2 regions of the Streptomyces sp. NPDC048516 genome follow, and region 2 is predicted to be linked to the other one. Evidence: riboswitches for the same ligand, from Rfam matches in the RefSeq annotation. Region 2 holds a riboswitch; the other holds the start of a gene.
The links. A riboswitch is a leader RNA that binds a small molecule or an ion and turns the genes downstream of it on or off. The one in region 2 is predicted to bind cyclic di-AMP.
Positions count from the first base shown of each region.

Region 1 (9,374 bases), on a different contig from region 2:
ACGGCGATGACGGCGAGGTCCACCGGGCCGGGGATCTCCCGCAGGGCGCGGACGGCCGGCACCCCTTCGGGCCGCAGCCGCTGCATGCCTTCGGGGAAGGCGTGGTTGACGGCGTGCACCCGGCCCGTGAAGCCGGATTCCAGGAGGCTGCGCAGCGCGGTGCGCCCGACGCCTCCGGGGGCACGGCCGGCGCCGATGACGGCGACCGAGCCAGGGGCGAGCAGCCGCTGCACGGAGCGGGCCTCGGCGCGCTGCTCGCGGCCGCGCATCACGGCCATGGACTGCTCGGTCGGCTCCAGATCGAACTCGAGGCGGACCACGCCGTCTTCGAAGGTGCGCTTGTGGGTGTAGCCGGCGTCCGTGAAGACCTTGATCATCTTGGAGTTCGCGGGGAGCACCTCGGCGGCGAACCGGCGGATGCCACGTTCGCGGGCGACGGCCGCGATGTGCTCCAGGAGGGCGGAGGCGACACCGCGGCCCTGGTGGGCGTCCTGGACGAGGAAGGCGACCTCGGCCTGGTCGTCCTCGGGGCTCTTGGCGGGCAGCCCCTGGTCGCTGATCCGGTCGTAGCGGACGGTGGCGATGAACTCGCCGCCGACGGTGGCGGCGAGCCCTACCCGGTCGATGTAGTCGTGGTGGGTGAAACGGTGCACATCGCGGTTGGACAGGCGCGGATAGGGAGCGAAGAAGCGGTAGTACTTCGACTCGTCCGAGACCTGTTCGTAGAAGGAGACCAGCCGTTCGGCGTCGTCGGGGGTGATGGGGCGGATCCGCGCCGTACCACCGTCACGCAGCACCACGTCGGCTTCCCAGTGGGTCGGGTACGCGTGGTCCTGCGGCTTGTGCATGCGCACAGCGTACGACCGGCCACCGACAACCGGCTCGGCGCGCGTACGCTCGGGGTGCGGGGCAAGCTGAGGTTGCCGTACGGGCGTACGCTCCGGTCGGCCTGCCGGGCCTCCCTTGGGGAGACCAATGGCCGCAAAAGGCCAGGACAAAGGGCTGCCCAGCACCCTTGGCAGCGTGAGAGACTGGTCTAGACAACAGTCACGACTTTGAAGGGCAACACCATGGCAGAGCGCCGCGTCAATGTCGGTTGGGCCGAGGGCCTGCACGCCCGCCCCGCGTCGATCTTCGTCCGTGCGGCCACCGCCTCCGGCGTCCCCATGACGATCGCCAAGGCTGATGGCAACCCCGTCAATGCGGCCTCCATGCTCGCGGTCCTGGGCCTGGGCGCCCAGGGTGGCGAGGAGATCGTGCTGGCCTCCGACGCCGAGGGCGCCGAGGAGGCACTCGACCGTCTGGCCAAGCTCGTCGCCGAGGGTCTCGAGGAGCTCCCCGAGACCGTCTGAGTTCCCCAGGACTTCTGCTGCGGCGGCCCCGCCGCGGTGACCGGTGACCGGTTGCCGCGGCGGGGCCGTTTTCGCTGTGCCGGGACCTTCGCCGCACCGGATTACCCCCATACCGGAATCCGTTCGCTACGCCCGGGATATCGGAGACGATTCCTTGATATCGAGGGCGCAAGGAAAAGTGTGCGCTATCGGATCCCTCCGGTGCCGCACCTATGGCAGCGCGTATGCCGGCGCAGCACGTATGGCGGCACACATACCCACTGAATGCCGGCGGGGAGGAAAACGCGGTCTCGCACCCCGAATCCCATTCCGCGCTTCTTTGTATACGGGGCGATTGTTAAGGGCGGGCACGGACCGTGTTGACGGGCGGTTTCGGATCCCTCACCTCTGTTTTGGCGGGGCGCCGGAGCCGGTACACCGGGAGGGAGCGCTCGACATGAGCCGCCATCAGGGCACGGGCCCGTTCCGCATCCCCCCGGGCCACCGCGTCCAGCACCGCGCCGTGTTCGTCCCACGACTCCCGCGTACGGGCGGGCAGCTCCACGGCGTACATCCACTCGATCTTGCGCCGTAGCTGGGTCAGCAACGCCGTCAGGCTGGGGCTGCCGGCCGCCTGGGCCAGCGTCTCGTGGAACCAGCCGTCCAGTTGGCGCAGATCCGCCGGGCTGCCGTGACGGGCTCGCTCGCGGCCGAGCCGTACCAGGCCGCGGAGGACCTTGAGGTGGGCCGGGCTACGGCGGATGGCCGCGCGTGCGGCTCCCAGCGGCTCCAACAGGGCGCGGACGTCGAGGAGATCGGCGGCCTCCTGCTCGGTGGGCTCGGCGACGCAGGCGCCCGCGTGGTGGCGGGTGGTGACAAAACCTTCGGACTGCAGAGTCCGCAGGGCTTCACGGACCGGCACCCTGGAGACGCCGTACCGGGCCGCAAGGATCTCTTCGATCAGCCGGCTCCCCGGCGCCAGCGCACCGGAGACAATGTCATCGCGAATCGCCGTGCACACCGCATGAGCGGAAATATGGCCTCGCATCTTCCGTGCCTCCGCCGTAATCCCCTGGAAACGTCGCCGGTCGGCGACTATTCCGTGACTCTATTCGACCGGAACGCCTTTTCGGCGGGCTCCGGTTATTCAGGGAAATTTTTTGGCCGGAAGTGGGCGGGAGGGCACGGCGTATCCCCTGCACACCGACCCGGCACCGGATACAGCGAAGCCCCGGCCGTGGAGCCGGGGCTTCGGGCGGACGCTCGGTCCGGTGGCACGCGGCCCCGGTGAGGAGCGCGGGCGGGCGAGACGGAAGATCAGACCTTGACGCCGTGCGAGTGCAGGTACGCGATGGGGTCGATGTCCGAGCCGTAGTCGGCGCCGGTACGGGCCTCGAAGTGCAGGTGCGGGCCGGTGGCGTTGCCGGTGGCGCCGGAGAGGCCGATCTGCTGGCCCGGGGTGACGTGCTGGCCGACCGAGACGCCGAGCGACGACAGGTGGCCGTACTGGGTGTACGTACCGTCGTTCATCTTGATCACGATGTTGTTGCCGTACGAGCCGCCCCAGCCGGCCTCGACGACGGTGCCCGTGCCGACGGCGTGGACGGAGGTGCCGGAGGCGGCGTGGAAGTCGATGCCGGTGTGGCTGCCCGAGGACCACAGGCCGCTGGAGGCCTTGTAGGAGGTGGACACGTAGGAGTCGGCAACGGGGGCGACGAAGGTGTTGAGGCGCTTGCGCTCCGCCTCGCGGGCGGCGCGCTCCTTGGCCTTGCGGGCGGCCTCGACGCGCCGCTTGGCCTCCTCGGCCTGCTTCTTGGCCACGGCCTCGGCCTTCGCCTTCGCCGCCGCGGCCTCCGCTTCGGCCTGCTGCGCGTCGGCCTGGGCCTCGACATGGTTGGCGAGCTCGTCACCGAGCACGACCGCCTGCTGCAGACCGGTGTCGTGGGCGCGGGCCTCGTCCGTGGCCGCCAGCGCCGGCGAGGCCACGGAGGCGACCACGCCGCCGGCCGCGAGGGTGGCTATGCCGGCGATGTTGCGGGTCGTCCGAACGGGGCGGCTCGTACGACGGTGCTTCCCGGTGGCACGGATGAACGCCATGTACTGGCTTGTCCTTTCCCTCCTTCTCGCCTACCGGGTTAGCTGACGGGTTCGGAGCAGGAAGGTCTCCTACGGGCTCCTCCGGAGGGGAGTCCGATTCACCCCAAGGGACTCTGGGTCCCCGGCTCCCCTGGCTCGCGCCGTACGGGGACTCGGCGATGACTGTCCGGTGCCACGGTTGTGGCGGACTTGTGACGAACAGCCGGACCGACGCTAGACGGGGCAACTTTCAATCGGCAAACAGAACCGCTTTTTTGTGCGGGATGCCACAAGAACCGGCGCACCGGCCGCAATAAACCGGACATACGGCAACTCCCGTGGCAGACCATCGCCACGGGAGTTGCTTTGTCGATATGTGACCTTCCGTCACACGGGTGGCACTAGGCGCCGATGACCGTCACCTCACCGATGCCCAGCGCCTTGCTGGGCTCGGCGATCTGTGCCGCATCGCCCACCAGGACCGTCACCAGCCGGTCCACAGGGAAGGCGTTGACGGCCGCCGCGGTCGCCTCGACCGTGCCGGTCTCCGCGAGGCGGACGTAAAGCTGCGCCTGGAAGTCGTCCGGCAGGTGCTGCTCCACCTGGTCGGCGAGGGTGCCGGCGACGGCTGCCGCGGTCTCGTACTTCAGCGGCGCGACCCCGACGAGGTTCTGTACGGCGACATCCCGCTCGTCGTCCGTCAGCCCCTCTGCCGCGAGGGTGCGCAGCACGTTCCACAGGTCGTCGAGCGCCGGGACGGTGGAGGCGGTGTCCACCGAACCGCTGATGGCCAGCAGCGAGGCTCCCGTGGCCCCCTCGGGGGACGTGGGAGCGGTGGAGCGAAGCACCTGGCCGAAGGCGCGCACCCCGTAGGTGTAGCCCTTCTCCTCGCGCAGAACACGGTCCAGACGGGAGGTGAGGGTGCCGCCCAGGCAGTATGTGCCGAGGACCTGCGCGGGCCACACCCGGTCGTGCCGGTCGGCGCCGATACGCCCGATGAGCAGCTGTGTCTGGACGGCGCCGGGGCGGTCCACGATCACCACACGGCCGGTGTCGTCGGCGACGATCGGCGAGGCCTTCAGCGGCTCGGCCGACGAGCCGCTCCACGCGCCGAGCGTCTCGGCGAGCGCGGCGTCCAGGTCGACCCCGGTGAAGTCACCGACGATGACGGCAGTGGCCGTGGCGGGCCGTACATGGGCGTCGTAGAAGGCGCGGACGGCCGCGGCATCGACGCGTCCGACGGTCTCCTCGGTGCCCTGGCGCGGCCGTGACATACGGGACGTCGCCGGGAACAGTTCCTTGGACAGCGCCATCGCCGCGCGCCGGGCCGGGTTGGCGAGCTCGTGCGGGATCTCGTCGAGACGGTTGCGCACCAGCCGCTCGACCTCGCTCTCCGGGAAGGCGGGCGCGCGCAGCGCGTCGGCGAGCAGGCCGAGCGCACGCGGCAGCCGGGACGCCGGCACCTCGAGGGACACCCGTACACCGGGGTGGTCGGCGTGCGCGTCCAGAGTGGCACCGCAGCGCTCCAGCTCGGCGGCGAACTCCTCCGCGTCGTGCTTGTCGGTGCCCTCGGACAGGGCGCGCGCCATGATCGTGGCGACGCCGTCCAGGCCCTCGGGTTCGGCCTCCAGCGGAGCGACGAGGTTGATCTCGACGGCGACGACCTGCTGGCCGGGGCGGTGGCTGGTCAGGAGGGTGAGCCCGTTGGGCAGTTGGCTGCGGTCGGGGGCCGGGAAGGCCCACGGCCTGGGCGCGCCGCCCTGGGGCTGCGGGTGAAAGTCCATGCTGCACACGGGGGAATCGGCGTGGGTGGTGGCGTCGCTCACTGGTCCGCCTCCCCTTCCTCGGTGTCGGCGGCGTCGGTCGGCTCGGTGGGCTCGTAGACGAGCACCGCGCGGTTGTCGGGGCGCAGCCGGGCCTTGGCGACCGCCTGCACCTCCTCGGGAGTGATGTCCAGAACCCGCTGCACTGCGGTCAGCGCCAGCTGCGGGTCGCCGAACAGGACGGCGAAGCGGCACAGTTCGTCGGCGCGGCCGCTGACCGTGGCCAGCCGGTCCAGCCATTCGCGCTCCAGCTGGGCCTGTGCCCGCTCCATCTCCTCCGGGGTCGGGCCCTCGGCGGCAAAGCGGGCCAGCTCCTCGTCGACCGCGCGCTCGATGCCGGGGACCTCCACTCCGCCGGACGTCTTCACGTCCAGCCAGCCCAGCGAGGGTGCGCCGGCCAGCCGCAGCAGGCCGAAGCCGGCCGCCACGGCGCTGCGGTCACGGCGCACCAGCCGGTTGTACAGGCGGGAGGACTCGCCGCCGCCCAGGACGGTCAGCGCGAGGTCGGCGGCGTCCGCCTCACGAGTACCGTCGTGCGGCAGGCGGTAGGCGGCCATGAGGGCCCGGGCGGGCACGTCCTCCTCGACGACCTCGCGCAGCTCACCGCCGATGACGTCGGGAAGCGCGCCGTCCCGCGGCGTCTGCTTGCCGTCGTGCGCGGGGATCGAGCCGAAGTACTTCTCGACCCAGGCCAGCGTCTGCTCGGGGTCGATGTCACCCACGATCGACAGGACGACGTTGTTGGGCGCGTAATACGTCCGGAAGAACGCCCGCGCGTCCTCCAGGGAGGCCGCGTCCAGATCGGCCATCGACCCGATGGGCGTGTGGTGGTACGGGTGGCCCTCGGGGTACACCATGGCCGTCAGCTTTTCGAAGGCCGTGCCGTAGGGGACGTTGTCGTAGCGCTGGCGGCGCTCGTTCTTGACGACGTCACGCTGGTTTTCCATGGACTCGTCGTCGAGCGCGGTCAGCAGTGAGCCCATCCGGTCGGCCTCCAGCCAGAGCGCGAGCTCCAGCTCGTGGGCGGGCATGGTCTCGAAGTAGTTGGTGCGCTCGAAGCTCGTGGTGCCGTTGAGCGAACCGCCGGCGCCCTGCACCAGCTCGAAGTGGCCGTTGCCCTTCACCTGCGCGGAGCCCTGGAACATCAGGTGCTCGAAGAGGTGAGCCAGGCCCGTACGGCCCTTGACCTCGTGGCGGGAGCCGACGTCGTACCACAGGCAGACCGCTGCGACCGGCGTCAGGTGGTCTTCGGAGAGCACCACGCGCAGGCCGTTGGCCAGCCGGTGCTCGGTCGCTGTCAGGCCGCCGGAGCCGGCTTGTTCTGTGGCCGTGTGACCCATGGGCATGTACGTCCCTTCGATCCGCTTGCGAGGAAGTTCTGTCACTGTATGCAAGCGCGTCGGCATCTGGCGAAGTCACCGGGCGGCCGGCCCGGGACCCGCTCCGTGCGCGACCCCGCAGGAGCTGAAGGGGGAGTCGCGGTCGGCGTTGTCAGTGGGGCGGTCCACAATGGTCCGCGTCAGACTCAGACATACTCGCGGGTCGATCCCTCAGCTGGTTGACCCGACTGGTTGACCGTTGTCCGATGCCGCCTCCCCGGCATCGGCAGTAGACGCAGCAGAAGGAGCCGCAGCCGCGATGGCCCGCCGCAGCACGAAGACCCCGCCGCCGGACGACTTCGAGGAGAGGATCCTCGACATCGACGTCGTCGACGAGATGCAGGGTTCCTTCCTCGAGTACGCGTATTCGGTCATCTACTCGCGCGCCCTCCCGGACGCCCGCGACGGTCTCAAGCCCGTGCACCGCCGCATCCTGTACCAGATGAACGAGATGGGGCTCCGGCCCGAACGCGGTTACGTCAAGTGCGCCCGCGTCGTCGGCGAGGTGATGGGTAAGCTCCATCCGCACGGCGACGCGTCGATCTACGACGCCCTGGTGCGCATGGCACAGCCGTTCTCCATGCGGCTGCCGCTCGTCGACGGCCACGGCAACTTCGGTTCGCTGGGCAATGACGACCCGCCCGCCGCGATGCGGTACACCGAGTGCCGGATGGCGTCCGCGACGTCCCTGATGACGGAGTCCATCGAAGAGGACACCGTCGACTTCGCGCCGAACTACGACGGCCAGGAGCAGGAACCGGTCGCCCTCCCTGCCGCGTATCCGAACCTCCTGGTCAACGGCGCGTCCGGCATCGCCGTCGGTATGGCGACGAACATGCCGCCGCACAACCTGGGCGAGGTCATCGCCGCGGCCCGCCATCTGATCAAGCATCCCGACGCCGATCTCGACACCCTGATGCGTTTCGTGCCGGGTCCGGACCTGCCGACAGGGGGCCGGATCGTGGGCCTCGGCGGCGTACGGGACGCGTACGAGAAGGGCCGCGGCACGTTCAAGATCCGCGCGACGGTCGCGGTGGAGAACGTCACCGCTCGCCGCAAGGGCCTGGTCATCACCGAACTCCCCTTCGCCGTCGGCCCCGAGAAGGTCATCTCCAAGATCAAGGACCTGGTCGGTTCGAAGAAGCTCCAGGGCATCGCGGACGTCAAGGACCTCACCGACCGCGAGCACGGCCTGCGGCTGGTGATCGAGATCAAGAACGGCTTCAACCCCGAGGCCGTATTGGAGCAGCTCTACAAGCTCACGCCGATGGAGGAGTCCTTCGGCATCAACAACGTCGCGCTGGTGGACGGCCAGCCGCTGACGCTGGGCCTCAAGGAGCTGCTGGAGGTCTACGTCGACCACCGCTTCAACGTGGTGCGGCGGCGCAGCGAGTTCCGGCGGACCAAGCGGCGCGACCGTCTCCACCTCGTCGAGGGCCTGCTGACGGCCCTGGTGGACATCGACGAGGTGATCCGGCTCATCCGCTCCAGCGAGAACAGCGCACAGGCCAAGGAGCGGCTGATCGAGCGCTTCTCGCTGAGCGACATCCAGACGCAGTACATCCTCGACACCCCGCTGCGCCGGCTGACCAAGTTCGACCGTATCGAGCTGGAGTCGGAGCGTGACCGGCTGCAGGACGAGATCGAGAAGCTGACGCGGATCCTGGAGTCGGACGCCGAGCTGCGCAAGCTGGTGTCCGGCGAGCTGGCCGCGGTCGCGAAGAAGTACGGCACGGACCGGCGGACGGTCCTGCTGGAGTCGGCGGGCTCCTCGGTCGGCGCGGTGCCGCTGGAGGTCTCCGACGATCCGTGCCGGGTGCTGCTGTCCTCGACGGGGCTGCTGGCGCGTACGGTCGCCGGGGACGTGGCCTTCGACGCCGACGCCAAGCGCGCCAAGCACGATGTGATCGTCTCGGCGGTGCCGGCGACGACCCGCGGCGAGGTGGGCGCGGTGACGTCCCTGGGACGGCTGCTGCGGCTCTCGGTGATCGATCTGCCGCACCTGCCGGAGACCGCGACGGCGCCCAGTCTCTCCGGTGGCGCGCAGCTCGCGGAGTTCCTGACGCTGGAGGACGGCGAGGAGCTGATCTGTCTCACGACGCTCGACGAGTCGTCGCCGGGCCTGGCACTCGGCACGGAGCAGGGCGTCGTCAAGCGGGTGGTGCCCGACTACCCCGCCCACAAGGAAGAGTTGGAGGTCATCACCCTCAAGGACGGGGACCGCATCGTGGGCGCGGCCGAGCTGCGCACCGGTGAGGAGGACCTGGTCTTCGTCACCACCGAGGCGCAGTTGCTGCGCTATCCGGCGTCGCAGGTGCGGCCGCAGGGCCGGCCCGCGGGTGGCATGGCGGGAGTCAAGCTGGCGGAGGGCGCGAGGGTGATCGCGTTCGCCGCGGTCGATCCGGCCACCGAGGCCATGGTGTTCACGGTCGCCGGCTCGCACGGCACGCTGGACGACTCGGTGGCGACGGCCAAGCTCACCCCGTTCGACCAGTATCCGCGCAAGGGCCGGGCGACCGGCGGGGTGCGGTGCCAGCGGTTCCTGAAGGGCGAGGACGTGCTCATCCAGGCGTGGGTGGGACCGGCTCCGGTGCGTGGCGCGGACGCCAAGGGCACCCCGGTCGAGATGCCGGAGGTGGATCCGCGGCGGGACGGCTCGGGCGTGCCGCTGATGAAGCCGGTGACGGCGCTGGCGGGGCCGGTGTAAGCAGGCAGGTGACAGAGCGGGTGACGCCGTCGGGCCGGTGGAGGACCGGACCGGCGGC
Region 1 is NZ_JBICWS010000019.1:17,998-27,371, forward strand. It holds gene ACGFR7_RS29990 (GNAT family N-acetyltransferase) at 1-848, opposite strand, end outside; gene ACGFR7_RS29995 (HPr family phosphocarrier protein) at 1,071-1,352, shown strand; gene ACGFR7_RS30000 (GntR family transcriptional regulator) at 1,690-2,379, opposite strand; gene ACGFR7_RS30005 (M23 family metallopeptidase) at 2,649-3,428, opposite strand; cyclic di-AMP (ydaO/yuaA leader) riboswitch at 3,441-3,596, opposite strand; gene ACGFR7_RS30010 (M16 family metallopeptidase) at 3,809-5,191, opposite strand; gene ACGFR7_RS30015 (M16 family metallopeptidase) at 5,230-6,570, opposite strand; gene ACGFR7_RS30020 (DNA topoisomerase (ATP-hydrolyzing) subunit A) at 6,869-9,316, shown strand.
Region 1: linked by a shared signal. The riboswitch ahead of ACGFR7_RS30005 (M23 family metallopeptidase) and the one ahead of ACGFR7_RS28695 (transglycosylase family protein) in region 2 are both predicted to bind cyclic di-AMP.

Region 2 (9,374 bases):
GCGGACCGCGGCAAGCCGCAGGGCCAGCAGAAGCTCGCCCAGGCACTGGCCAAGACCTCCCGGTCCATGGGGATCGACGTCAATCCCCGGTTCGGCAAGTGGGACGACCACCAGGTCATCCTCGGCGAGACCAAGGACCCGTGGATCACCAGGGAGCCGGTGAAGCAGCAGGCCTGAGCCCGGCTGTCTGCGGGTGGCCGGCGGTATCCGCCCACTGCAGCCGGCTGCCCACTGCCGCCGGCCGTCCATGCCGCCCGCCGCCCACCGGCTCCGGGCGTTGTCGGTGCGGTGCGTTACGTTCGAGGCGTGAACGCTGACGCCTCCGCCGCCGACACCGGCGCCGAAGCCCGCCCCGAGGGCACCGGCACCGGACGCCTGGTCCTGCTCACCACCAGCCACCGGGTCGCCCCCGGACTCCTGTCCTGGCCCGCCTGGCAGATCCTGCGCGGGGCGGACCGGGTGCTGAGCACCGACCCGGACCATCCGCAGCTGCCCTATCTGCGGGAAGCCGGCATCGAGGTGGAGACGGCCGCCCCCGCCGCCCGCGAACTCGTCGACTACTGCGTGCCGGGCGACCGTACGGCCGTCGTCCTGACCTCCGCGGACGGCGAGAGCGCGCTGACCGACGGCCTGGCCCGGCTGGCCGGTTCCGGCCGCGAGACCATGCCGGACCTGGAGCTGCTGCCCGGCTCCTACGACCTGCCCGGCGCCCGGCTGCTCGACCTCGTCCAGGTCATGGACCAGATCCGCGCCGCCTGCCCCTGGAGCAGCATCCGTACGCACCGCGACCTCGCCAAGTACGGCATCGAGGAGGCGTACGAGCTGGTCGAGGCCATTGAGGAGGACGATCGCGAGGCGCTGCGCGAGGAGTTGGGCGATGTCCTCCTCCAGGTCGTCTTCCATGCCCGGATCGCCCAGGACGACCCCGATGAGCCGTTCTCCCTCGACGATGTCGCGGGCGGGATCGTCGAGAAGCTGATCCGCCGCCATCCCCATGTCTTCGGGGAGGCGGACGCGGCGACCCCGGAGGACGTCAGGGCGCAGTGGCTGCGGGTGAAGGCGGAGGAGAAGCAGCGCGATTCGGTGACCGAGGGCGTTCCGCTGGCCCAGCCCGGCCTGGCGCTGGCGGCGAAGCTCGCCGCGCGCGCCCGTACGGCAGGGCTCGAGGTGGCACCCCCGGCCGGCCAGGGCATCGGGTACGAGCTCCTGGCGCTGGCGATGCGGGCCGAGGCGGAGGGGGTGGACCCGGAGGCGGCACTGCGCGCGGCGGCACGGGCCTACCGGGATGCGGTGGTGGCTGCCGAGGGCGAGGCCGGGACCGGGGCCGTCTGAGACCAGGGCTGTCGGAGACCGGGGCCGTCGAAGACCAGGGCCGTCCGAGGCCGGAGACTGTCCGAGTCCGGAGTCGTCTCAGGCCGGGGGCGCCGCCCTGTCACGACGTGACCCGAGCCGCCGCCCCCGTCATGACGTGAGCGGAGCTGCCGTTTCGCCGGTGGCCGACGCTTCCCGCTCCGCGGAGCAGCTCGCCGTCCTGCGACGGTGCCGTAGCCGGTCGGCGAGCCAGAGCGCCGCGACCGTCACCGCCAGTGCGGCGCCCAGCGCGCACACCCCGCCCCAGCCGCCGACGCCCCACACCACCGACGTCAGCGCCGAACCGACCGCCCCGCCCACGAAGTAGCTGGTCATATAGGCCGAGTTGAGGCGGTTGCGGGCCTCGGGGCGTACCGCGTAGACCAGGTTCTGGTTGCTGATGTGCACCGCCTGCGCGGACAGGTCCAGCACGATCACCCCGGCCAGCAGCGCCGCCAGCGACCAGGCTCCGCCCGCCCCGCCGGCCGCGAGCAGGCCCCAGGACCCCAGGAGCAGGAAGGCCGCGGCGCCGGTGACACGGTGCGCCAGACCGCGGTCCGCCAGCCGTCCGGCCACCGAGGCGGACAGCGAACCGGCCGCGCCCACCAGCCCCAGCAGACCGATGGCCGACTCCTGCCAGCCGTAGGCCGGGCCGGACATCAAGAACGCCAGCGCGGTCCACAGCACGCTGAAGCCCGCGAAGGTCAGGGCGCCCAGCGCACCGCGCCACCGCAGCACCGGCTCCTGGGCGAACAGCGCCAGCGTGGAGCGCAGCAGCGCCGGATAGCGCAGCCCGGCGGGGGTGCGCAGTGCGGGCAGCCGGAGCCGCAGCAGCACCGCCATCAGCAGCATCAGCGCCGCGTTGACCCAATACACGGTGCGCCAGCCGCCCAGCTCGGCGAGGAGACCGGCCGCCGTACGGGCCAGCAGGATGCCCAGCAGCAGCCCGGTCATGACGGTGCCGACGGTCCGGCCGCGTTCGGCGGGCGCCGCGAGGGTCGCCGCGTAGGGCACCACGACCTGGGCGGCGACCGAGGCCAGTCCGGTCAGTGCGGTGCCGGTCAGCAGGAGGGCGGCGTTCGGCGCGCTCGCGGTGACGGTGAGGAAGGCCGCGGTCGCCGTGGTCAGGGTGACGGCGAGCCGGCGCCGCTCCAGCAGATCGCCGAGCGGGACGAGCAGCAGCAGGCCGAGGCCGTAGCCGACCTGGGCGACGGTGACGACCAGCGCGGAGGTGGACGCGGACAAGTGCAGATCGCGGCCGATGACGTCCAGCAGCGGCTGGGCGAAGTAGTTGCCCGCGACGGACAGTCCGGTGGCGACCGCCATCAGCAGCAGCGTGCCGCGCCCCAGGCCCGGCCGCGGGTCCGCCGGGCCCCCGGCGGCCGCCTCCGGTATGCGCCCGGTCATGCGCTCGGTCTCCATCAGATGCCCTCCCGTGCGGTGCCCACGGCCACCGTGGCGGCGGGCGTCTCCCAGCCTGGGCCCGGGCCATCGATGAGTCCAACACATTGTTGTCATCTCATCCATCGTGAAAGGAGATGGCTGCTCCTAGGATCGGTGGCATGGAGCTCCAGCAGATGCGCTATGTGGTCGCGGTGGCCGAGGCCGGTGGGTTCACCCGGGCCGCCGAGCGCTGCCATGTGGTGCAGTCCGCGCTCAGTCATCAGATCGCCCGGCTGGAGAAGGAGCTCGGGGCCCGGCTCTTCGACCGGACCAGCCGCAGGGTCCGGCTGACGACCGCCGGTGAGGCCTTCGTTCCGGTGGCGCGGCAGGCGCTGGAGGCCGCCGAACGGGCCCGCGCCGAGGTGGCGGCGGCGACCGGGGAGGTGCGCGGGCGGCTGGCCGTCGGTGCGATCTCCACCGTCGCGGCCGTGGATCTGGCCCGTGAGCTGGGCGCTTTCCGGACGCGCTGTCCCGGGGTGCGGATCAGTCTGCAGATGGAGATGAGTGACCGGCTCCTCGAACAGGTGCGGCAGGGCGCCCTGGACGTCGCCTTCGTCGGGCTGGTGCCCGGCGCCCGCACCGTCGGCGTACGGGAGAAGGAGCTGGCGCGCGGTGAACTGGTCGCCGTGGTGCCGCCGGGGCATCCGCTGGCGGAGCGGGAGTGGACCACGCTGTCGCGGATGGCGCGGGAGACGTTCGTCGACTTCACGGCGGGGTCCGCGGCCCGCAGGCAGCGCGATGAGGCGTTCCGTGCGGCGGGGCTGACGTCGGAGGTGGCGTTCGAGGTGACCACCGTCGAGTTCCTGGCGAAGCTGGTGCGGGCGGGCCTGGGTGTCGGGATGGTGCCGGAGGCCATCGCTTCCGAGCTGGGTGGGCTGCACATCGTGCGGGTGCGGCCGGCGCCCGAGCGCACCGAGCGGGTGGTGTGGAGCGGTCTCGGCCCCTCGCCGGCGGCCGTGGCGTTCCTGACGGGGCTGGGGGTGGATCCGGCGTAGCGCTGGGGGTGCGAGGGGGTGCGGCGGGCGCCGGACAGCGCGCGGGCGCACCACGGTGTGCCCAACGGTTACGGTCGGAAGGTGCACGACAAGCCCGACGCCCCCGATGCCGACGCCTCCGCGGTCCACCCCGATGCCGACGCCTCCGCGGTCCACCCCGATGCGGACGCCGCCGCGGGCCACCCCGCCCCCGATGCCGTCGTGGGCCACCCCGCCCCCGACGACTCCGCGGACCGCCCTGGCCCGGACGTCCCCGCCTCCGCCGGCTGCCCCGCCTCCGACGCCCCCGCGGGCCGTCCATCCCCTGCCGCCGACGCCCCCGCGGGCTGCCCCGCCGCGCCCGCCCCCGAGCTGTTCACCTGGGAGTTCGCCGCCGACCCCTACCCCGCGTACGCCTGGCTGCGGGAGCATGCGCCGGTGCACCGGACCGAGCTGCCCAGCGGCGTCGAGGCCTGGCTGGTGACCCGTTACACCGAGGCGCGGCAGGCGCTCGCCGACGGCCGGCTGTCGAAGAACCCGGTGCACCACAGCGAGGCCGCGCACGGCAAGGGCAAGGTCGGCATCCCCGGTGAGCGCAGCGCCAACCTGATGACGCATCTGCTCAACATCGACCCACCGGACCACACCCGGCTGCGCCGGCTGGTCTCGAAGGCCTTCACCCCGCGCCGGGTGGCCGCCTTCGCCCCGCGCGTCCAGGAGCTGACCGACCACCTCATCGACCAGTTCGCGGCGAAGGGCGAGGCCGACCTCATCCATGAGTTCGCCTTCCCGCTCCCCATCTACGCGATCTGCGATCTGCTGGGGGTGCCGCGCGAGGACCAGGACGACTTCCGCGACTGGGCGGGCATGATGATCCGGCACGGCGGGGGGCCGCGCGGCGGTGTCGCCCGGTCCGTGAAGAAGATGCGCGGCTATCTCGCCGAGCTGATCCACCGTAAGCGCGAGTCGCTGGGGGACACCGCGGAGGCGGACGAGGATCTGATCTCCGGCCTGATCCGCGCCTCGGACCACGGTGAGCACCTCACCGAGAACGAGGCCGCCGCGATGGCCTTCATCTTGCTGTTCGCCGGTTTTGAGACGACCGTGAACTTGATCGGTAACGGCATCTACGCCCTGCTGCGCCACCCGGCCCAGCGCGAGCTGCTGCAGAAGTCGATCACGGCGGGCGACACCGATCTGCTCACCACCGGCATCGAGGAACTGCTCCGTTACGACGGCCCCGTGGAGCTGGCGACCTGGCGGTTCGCGACGCAGGAGCTGACCCTGGGCGGGCAGCGGATCGCGAAGGGCGACCCGGTCCTGGTGGTGCTGGCCGCCGCCGACCGCGATCCGGCGCGCTTCGCCGAGCCGGATGTCCTGGATCTGACCCGTCGTGACAACCAGCACCTGGGGTACGGGCACGGCATCCACTACTGCCTGGGTGCGCCGCTCGCCCGGCTCGAAGGACAGGCCGCTCTGGCGACGCTGCTGACCCGGCTCCCGGACCTCCGGCTCGCCGTGGAGCCGGACGCCTTGCGCTGGCGTGGCGGGCTCATCATGCGCGGACTGCGGTCGCTGCCGGTGGAGTTCCCGCCCGAACGCCCTGACCAGCAACAAGGTCAAAAGTGACAGAGAGTCAGGCGCGTGACCTTCGCGTGATCTGCACTACACCGACTTGTGACTACCCGTGACCCCGGCTACCTTTCCACCGACGATCGACGGGCTTGGCCCGATCGGCCGAAGCGGTGATGTGGGGGACCGGTGTAACGGTGCGCCTCGTGCGCGTCGGCCGGGCTGGTAACCCGTCGAGCAGCTCGCAGAGCTCGTCGTACAACTCAACCGCCGCGCGAAAGGCATCCGCATGCGTTCCGGGAACGGCCGACACCGTCGACCCCGCCAGGCACCGGCCATCTTTGTCACGGCGGGAGTGACCGGCGCCGGTTTCGCCCTGCCACTGCTCGCCGCGAGTGGCGCTCACGCCGCCGACACCGCGACCTGGGACAAGGTCGCCCAGTGTGAGACCGGCGGCGTCTGGAGCGCGGCTTCGGGCAACAGCTACTACGGCGGGCTGCAGCTCACCCAGGAGCTGTGGGACAGCTACGGCGGCTCGTCCTACGCCTCGCGCCCCGACCTCGCCAGCCGCTCCCAGCAGATCGCGGTGGCCGAGTCGATCCTCGACCACCGCGGCCCGGACGTCTGGTCGAGCTGTGCGGTGAGCGCCGGTCTGACCAAGGACGGCCAGGCGCCGGAGGTCGACCCGGGCAGCACCGCCACTCCCTCGCCCGACCCGTCGGACGACGGCGGCTCCCCGGACCCCTGGGACTCGTCCGGCACCCCTGACGCCTCGGACTCCACCGGGACGCACGACCGGCCCGGCGACGAGTCGTCCGATCCGACGCCGTCGCCCGACGCCTCGGACTCAGCCGGGACGCACGAGCCCGGCGACGGGGCCTCCGACCCGGCGACGCCGGGCGACCGGGCCGACGACCCGTCGCGGTCCGCCGACCCGTCAGCCGACCCGTCCGACGACCCGTCGCGGTCCGGCGAACCCTCCGACGAGCCCTCCGGCGGCCCGTCCGACGGCGGCAGCCGTACGGACACCACCGGCACGCCGCGGGAGACGCCCGCGAAGGGCAAGCACCGCGGCGGCACGGGCGACGAGGGTGCCGACGGCGGCGGCAGGTCCTCCGGCGGCCGGCACGCCTCGCGTGGTGACGCCGAGCGCACCGGCCCGGCGGCCGACGGCGACTACACCGTGCGCCCCGGTGACACGCTGTCAGCCATCGCCTCGGCCCACCGGCTGTCCGGCGGCTGGACCGCCCTCTACGACCGCAACGAGGACGTCATCGGCTCCGACGCGGACCTGATCAAGCCGGGCCAACTGCTCGATCTCGGGCACTCCGCGGGGTAATTCGCCGCCGTTCGACCGCTTTTGGGAAAGTGAGACAAGGGTCTCGTTGACTCAGGCGAACCCCGGTGTGTGCCGCCTCGGCAAACCGGGGTTCACCTGCGAGTATGTGACCCACTCGTGATCAAAAGCGGTCAACTTGGTTCAGATGGTGGGGTTTGAACCCCAAGCCCATTACTGCTTAACGTCAGGACCGCTCGCCAAAGCGGGCCCTTTGATCACACGCCGAGTCCTGCCGGTGATCGGAGGCACTTGACGCGCAAGCGCCGAAGGCAGGAGCGGGGGAACCAAGGTAAGTGCCGGCCCCGCCCGTGAAAGCGGGTCAACCGGCTTGGGGTGAAGCCACGTGCGCCACGCGCACACGGCCGGGCGATTCTCACAGCCCGAACCCGACAGCTCACCTCGTAGGCGTCGGTGAGGAAACGAACCAACCATGCTGATCATCAAGGGCAAGCACCGTCGTCCGTCCAAGGCCGTCCGCGTCGCCACCCTCGCCGGCATCGCCGGAGCTGCCGTGGCCGTCCCGCTGATGGGTGCCACCTCCGCCTCCGCCGCCTCCGTCTCCACCTGGGACAAGGTCGCCCAGTGCGAGTCCGGCGGCAACTGGTCGATCAACACCGGTAACGGCTACTACGGTGGCCTGCAGTTCTCCAACTCCAGCTGGGCCGCGGCCGGTGGCACCAAGTACGCCGCGCGCGCCGACCTGGCCAGCAAGTCCCAGCAGATCGCCGCCGCCGAGAAGCTCCTCGCCATCCAGGGCCCGGGCGCCTGGTCCTGCGCCGGCGCCGGCAACCTGACCTCCGGCGGCCCCGCGGCCGACGTCGACACCTCCGGCTCCGCGCAGACCAAGTCCGCGCCCCAGCAGGACCAGGGCTCCGCCAAGGCCGAGACGAAGAAGGCCCCGGCCGCTCCCGAGCAGCACGCCTCGCGCTCGACCGAGCGCAAGTCCATGGGCCACGGCAACTACACCGTCAAGGCGGGCGACACCCTCGCCAAGATCGCCAAGGCGCACGGCAGCGACTGGAAGTCCGTCTACAAGGCCAACAAGTCGGTCATCGGCGGCAACCCGAACCTGATCTTCCCGGGTCAGAAGCTCAACGTCTGAGTCTCCTCTCACCGGGACCAGGTGGGCTCGAGCGGCGGGCCCCCTTCCTGTGTGAGACCGCTGTGAGACAGCTTCCGGTGTGACAGCCCCGCCCGGCGCGCGCTTGCTCCAGCGCGCCGCGGCGGGGCTTCTCTCATCCGGCGCCGTGACCGGGCCGCCGCAGCCGAGGTGGCCGCACGCCGGTGACCGGCGCCGTTCCAGGTTTTTCCCGTTCAGCGAACAATGCCCTCAAATGTCCAGCGAACTGGGCCTTTGGGAAGTTTTCCGGGTCGTTCCGTCCCACGGAGCGGGCCAAGGGCAGGCTGACGCACCCGGGGCCGTTAGGCTCATGCGCAGAACGCCAGACACCCACGAAGGAGACAACGTGCCGTCGATCGACGTCGTCGTAGCCCGCGAAATTCTCGACTCGCGAGGTAATCCCACGGTCGAGGTCGAGGTCGGCCTCGACGACGGCAGCACCGGCCGTGCCGCCGTGCCGTCCGGCGCCTCCACCGGCGCCTTCGAGGCCATCGAGCTTCGTGACGGCGACCCGAACCGCTACCTGGGCAAGGGCGTGGAGAAGGCCGTCCTGGCCGTCATCGAGCAGATCGGCCCGGAGCTCGTCGGCTACGACGCCACCGAGCAGCGGCTGATCGACCAGGCCATGTTCGACCTGGACGCCACCGACAACAAGGGCTCGCTCGGCGCCAACGCCATCCTCGGCGTCTCCCTCGCCGTCGCGCACGCCGCCTCCGAGGCCAGCGACCTCCCGCTGTTCCGCTACCTCGGCGGCCCGAACGCGCACGTCCTGCCCGTCCCGATGATGAACATCCTGAACGGCGGCTCGCACGCCGACTCCAACGTGGACATCCAGGAGTTCATGATCGCCCCGATCGGCGCGGAGTCCTTCTCCGAGGCGCTGCGCTGGGGCGCCGAGGTCTACCACACCCTCAAGAAGGTCCTGAAGGAGCGCGGGCTGTCCACCGGCCTCGGTGACGAGGGCGGCTTCGCCCCGAACCTGGGCTCCAACCGCGAGGCCCTGGACCTCATCCTGGAGGCCGTCAAGCAGGCCGGTTACGCCCCCGGCCAGGACATCGCGCTCGCGCTGGACGTCGCCGCCTCCGAGTTCTACAAGGACGGCAAGTACCAGTTCGAGGGCAAGGACCGCTCGGCCGCCGAGATGACCGAGTACTACGAGGAGCTGGTGGACGCCTACCCGCTCGTCTCCATCGAGGACCCGCTGTTCGAGGACGACTGGGCCGGCTGGAAGGTCATCACCGACAAGCTCGGTGCCAAGGTCCAGCTCGTCGGCGACGACCTGTTCGTCACCAACCCCGAGCGCCTGGCCCGCGGCATCGAGGAGGGCTCCGCCAACGCGCTGCTGGTGAAGGTCAACCAGATCGGCTCGCTGACCGAGACCCTGGACGCCGTCGAGCTGGCCCAGCGCAACGGCTTCAAGTGCATGATGTCGCACCGCTCCGGTGAGACCGAGGACGTCACCATCGCCGACCTCGCCGTCGCCACCAACTGCGGCCAGATCAAGACCGGCGCCCCGGCCCGCTCCGAGCGCGTCGCCAAGTACAACCAGCTGCTGCGCATCGAGGAGATCCTCGAC
Region 2 is NZ_JBICWS010000017.1:24,547-33,920, forward strand. It holds gene ACGFR7_RS28665 (SurA N-terminal domain-containing protein) at 1-177, shown strand, start outside; gene ACGFR7_RS28670 (nucleoside triphosphate pyrophosphohydrolase) at 307-1,332, shown strand; gene ACGFR7_RS28675 (MFS transporter) at 1,462-2,757, opposite strand; gene ACGFR7_RS28680 (LysR family transcriptional regulator) at 2,913-3,788, shown strand; gene ACGFR7_RS28685 (cytochrome P450) at 4,140-5,396, shown strand; gene ACGFR7_RS28690 (transglycosylase family protein) at 5,695-6,678, shown strand; cyclic di-AMP (ydaO/yuaA leader) riboswitch at 6,930-7,101, shown strand; gene ACGFR7_RS28695 (transglycosylase family protein) at 7,109-7,780, shown strand; gene eno (phosphopyruvate hydratase) at 8,109-9,374, shown strand, end outside.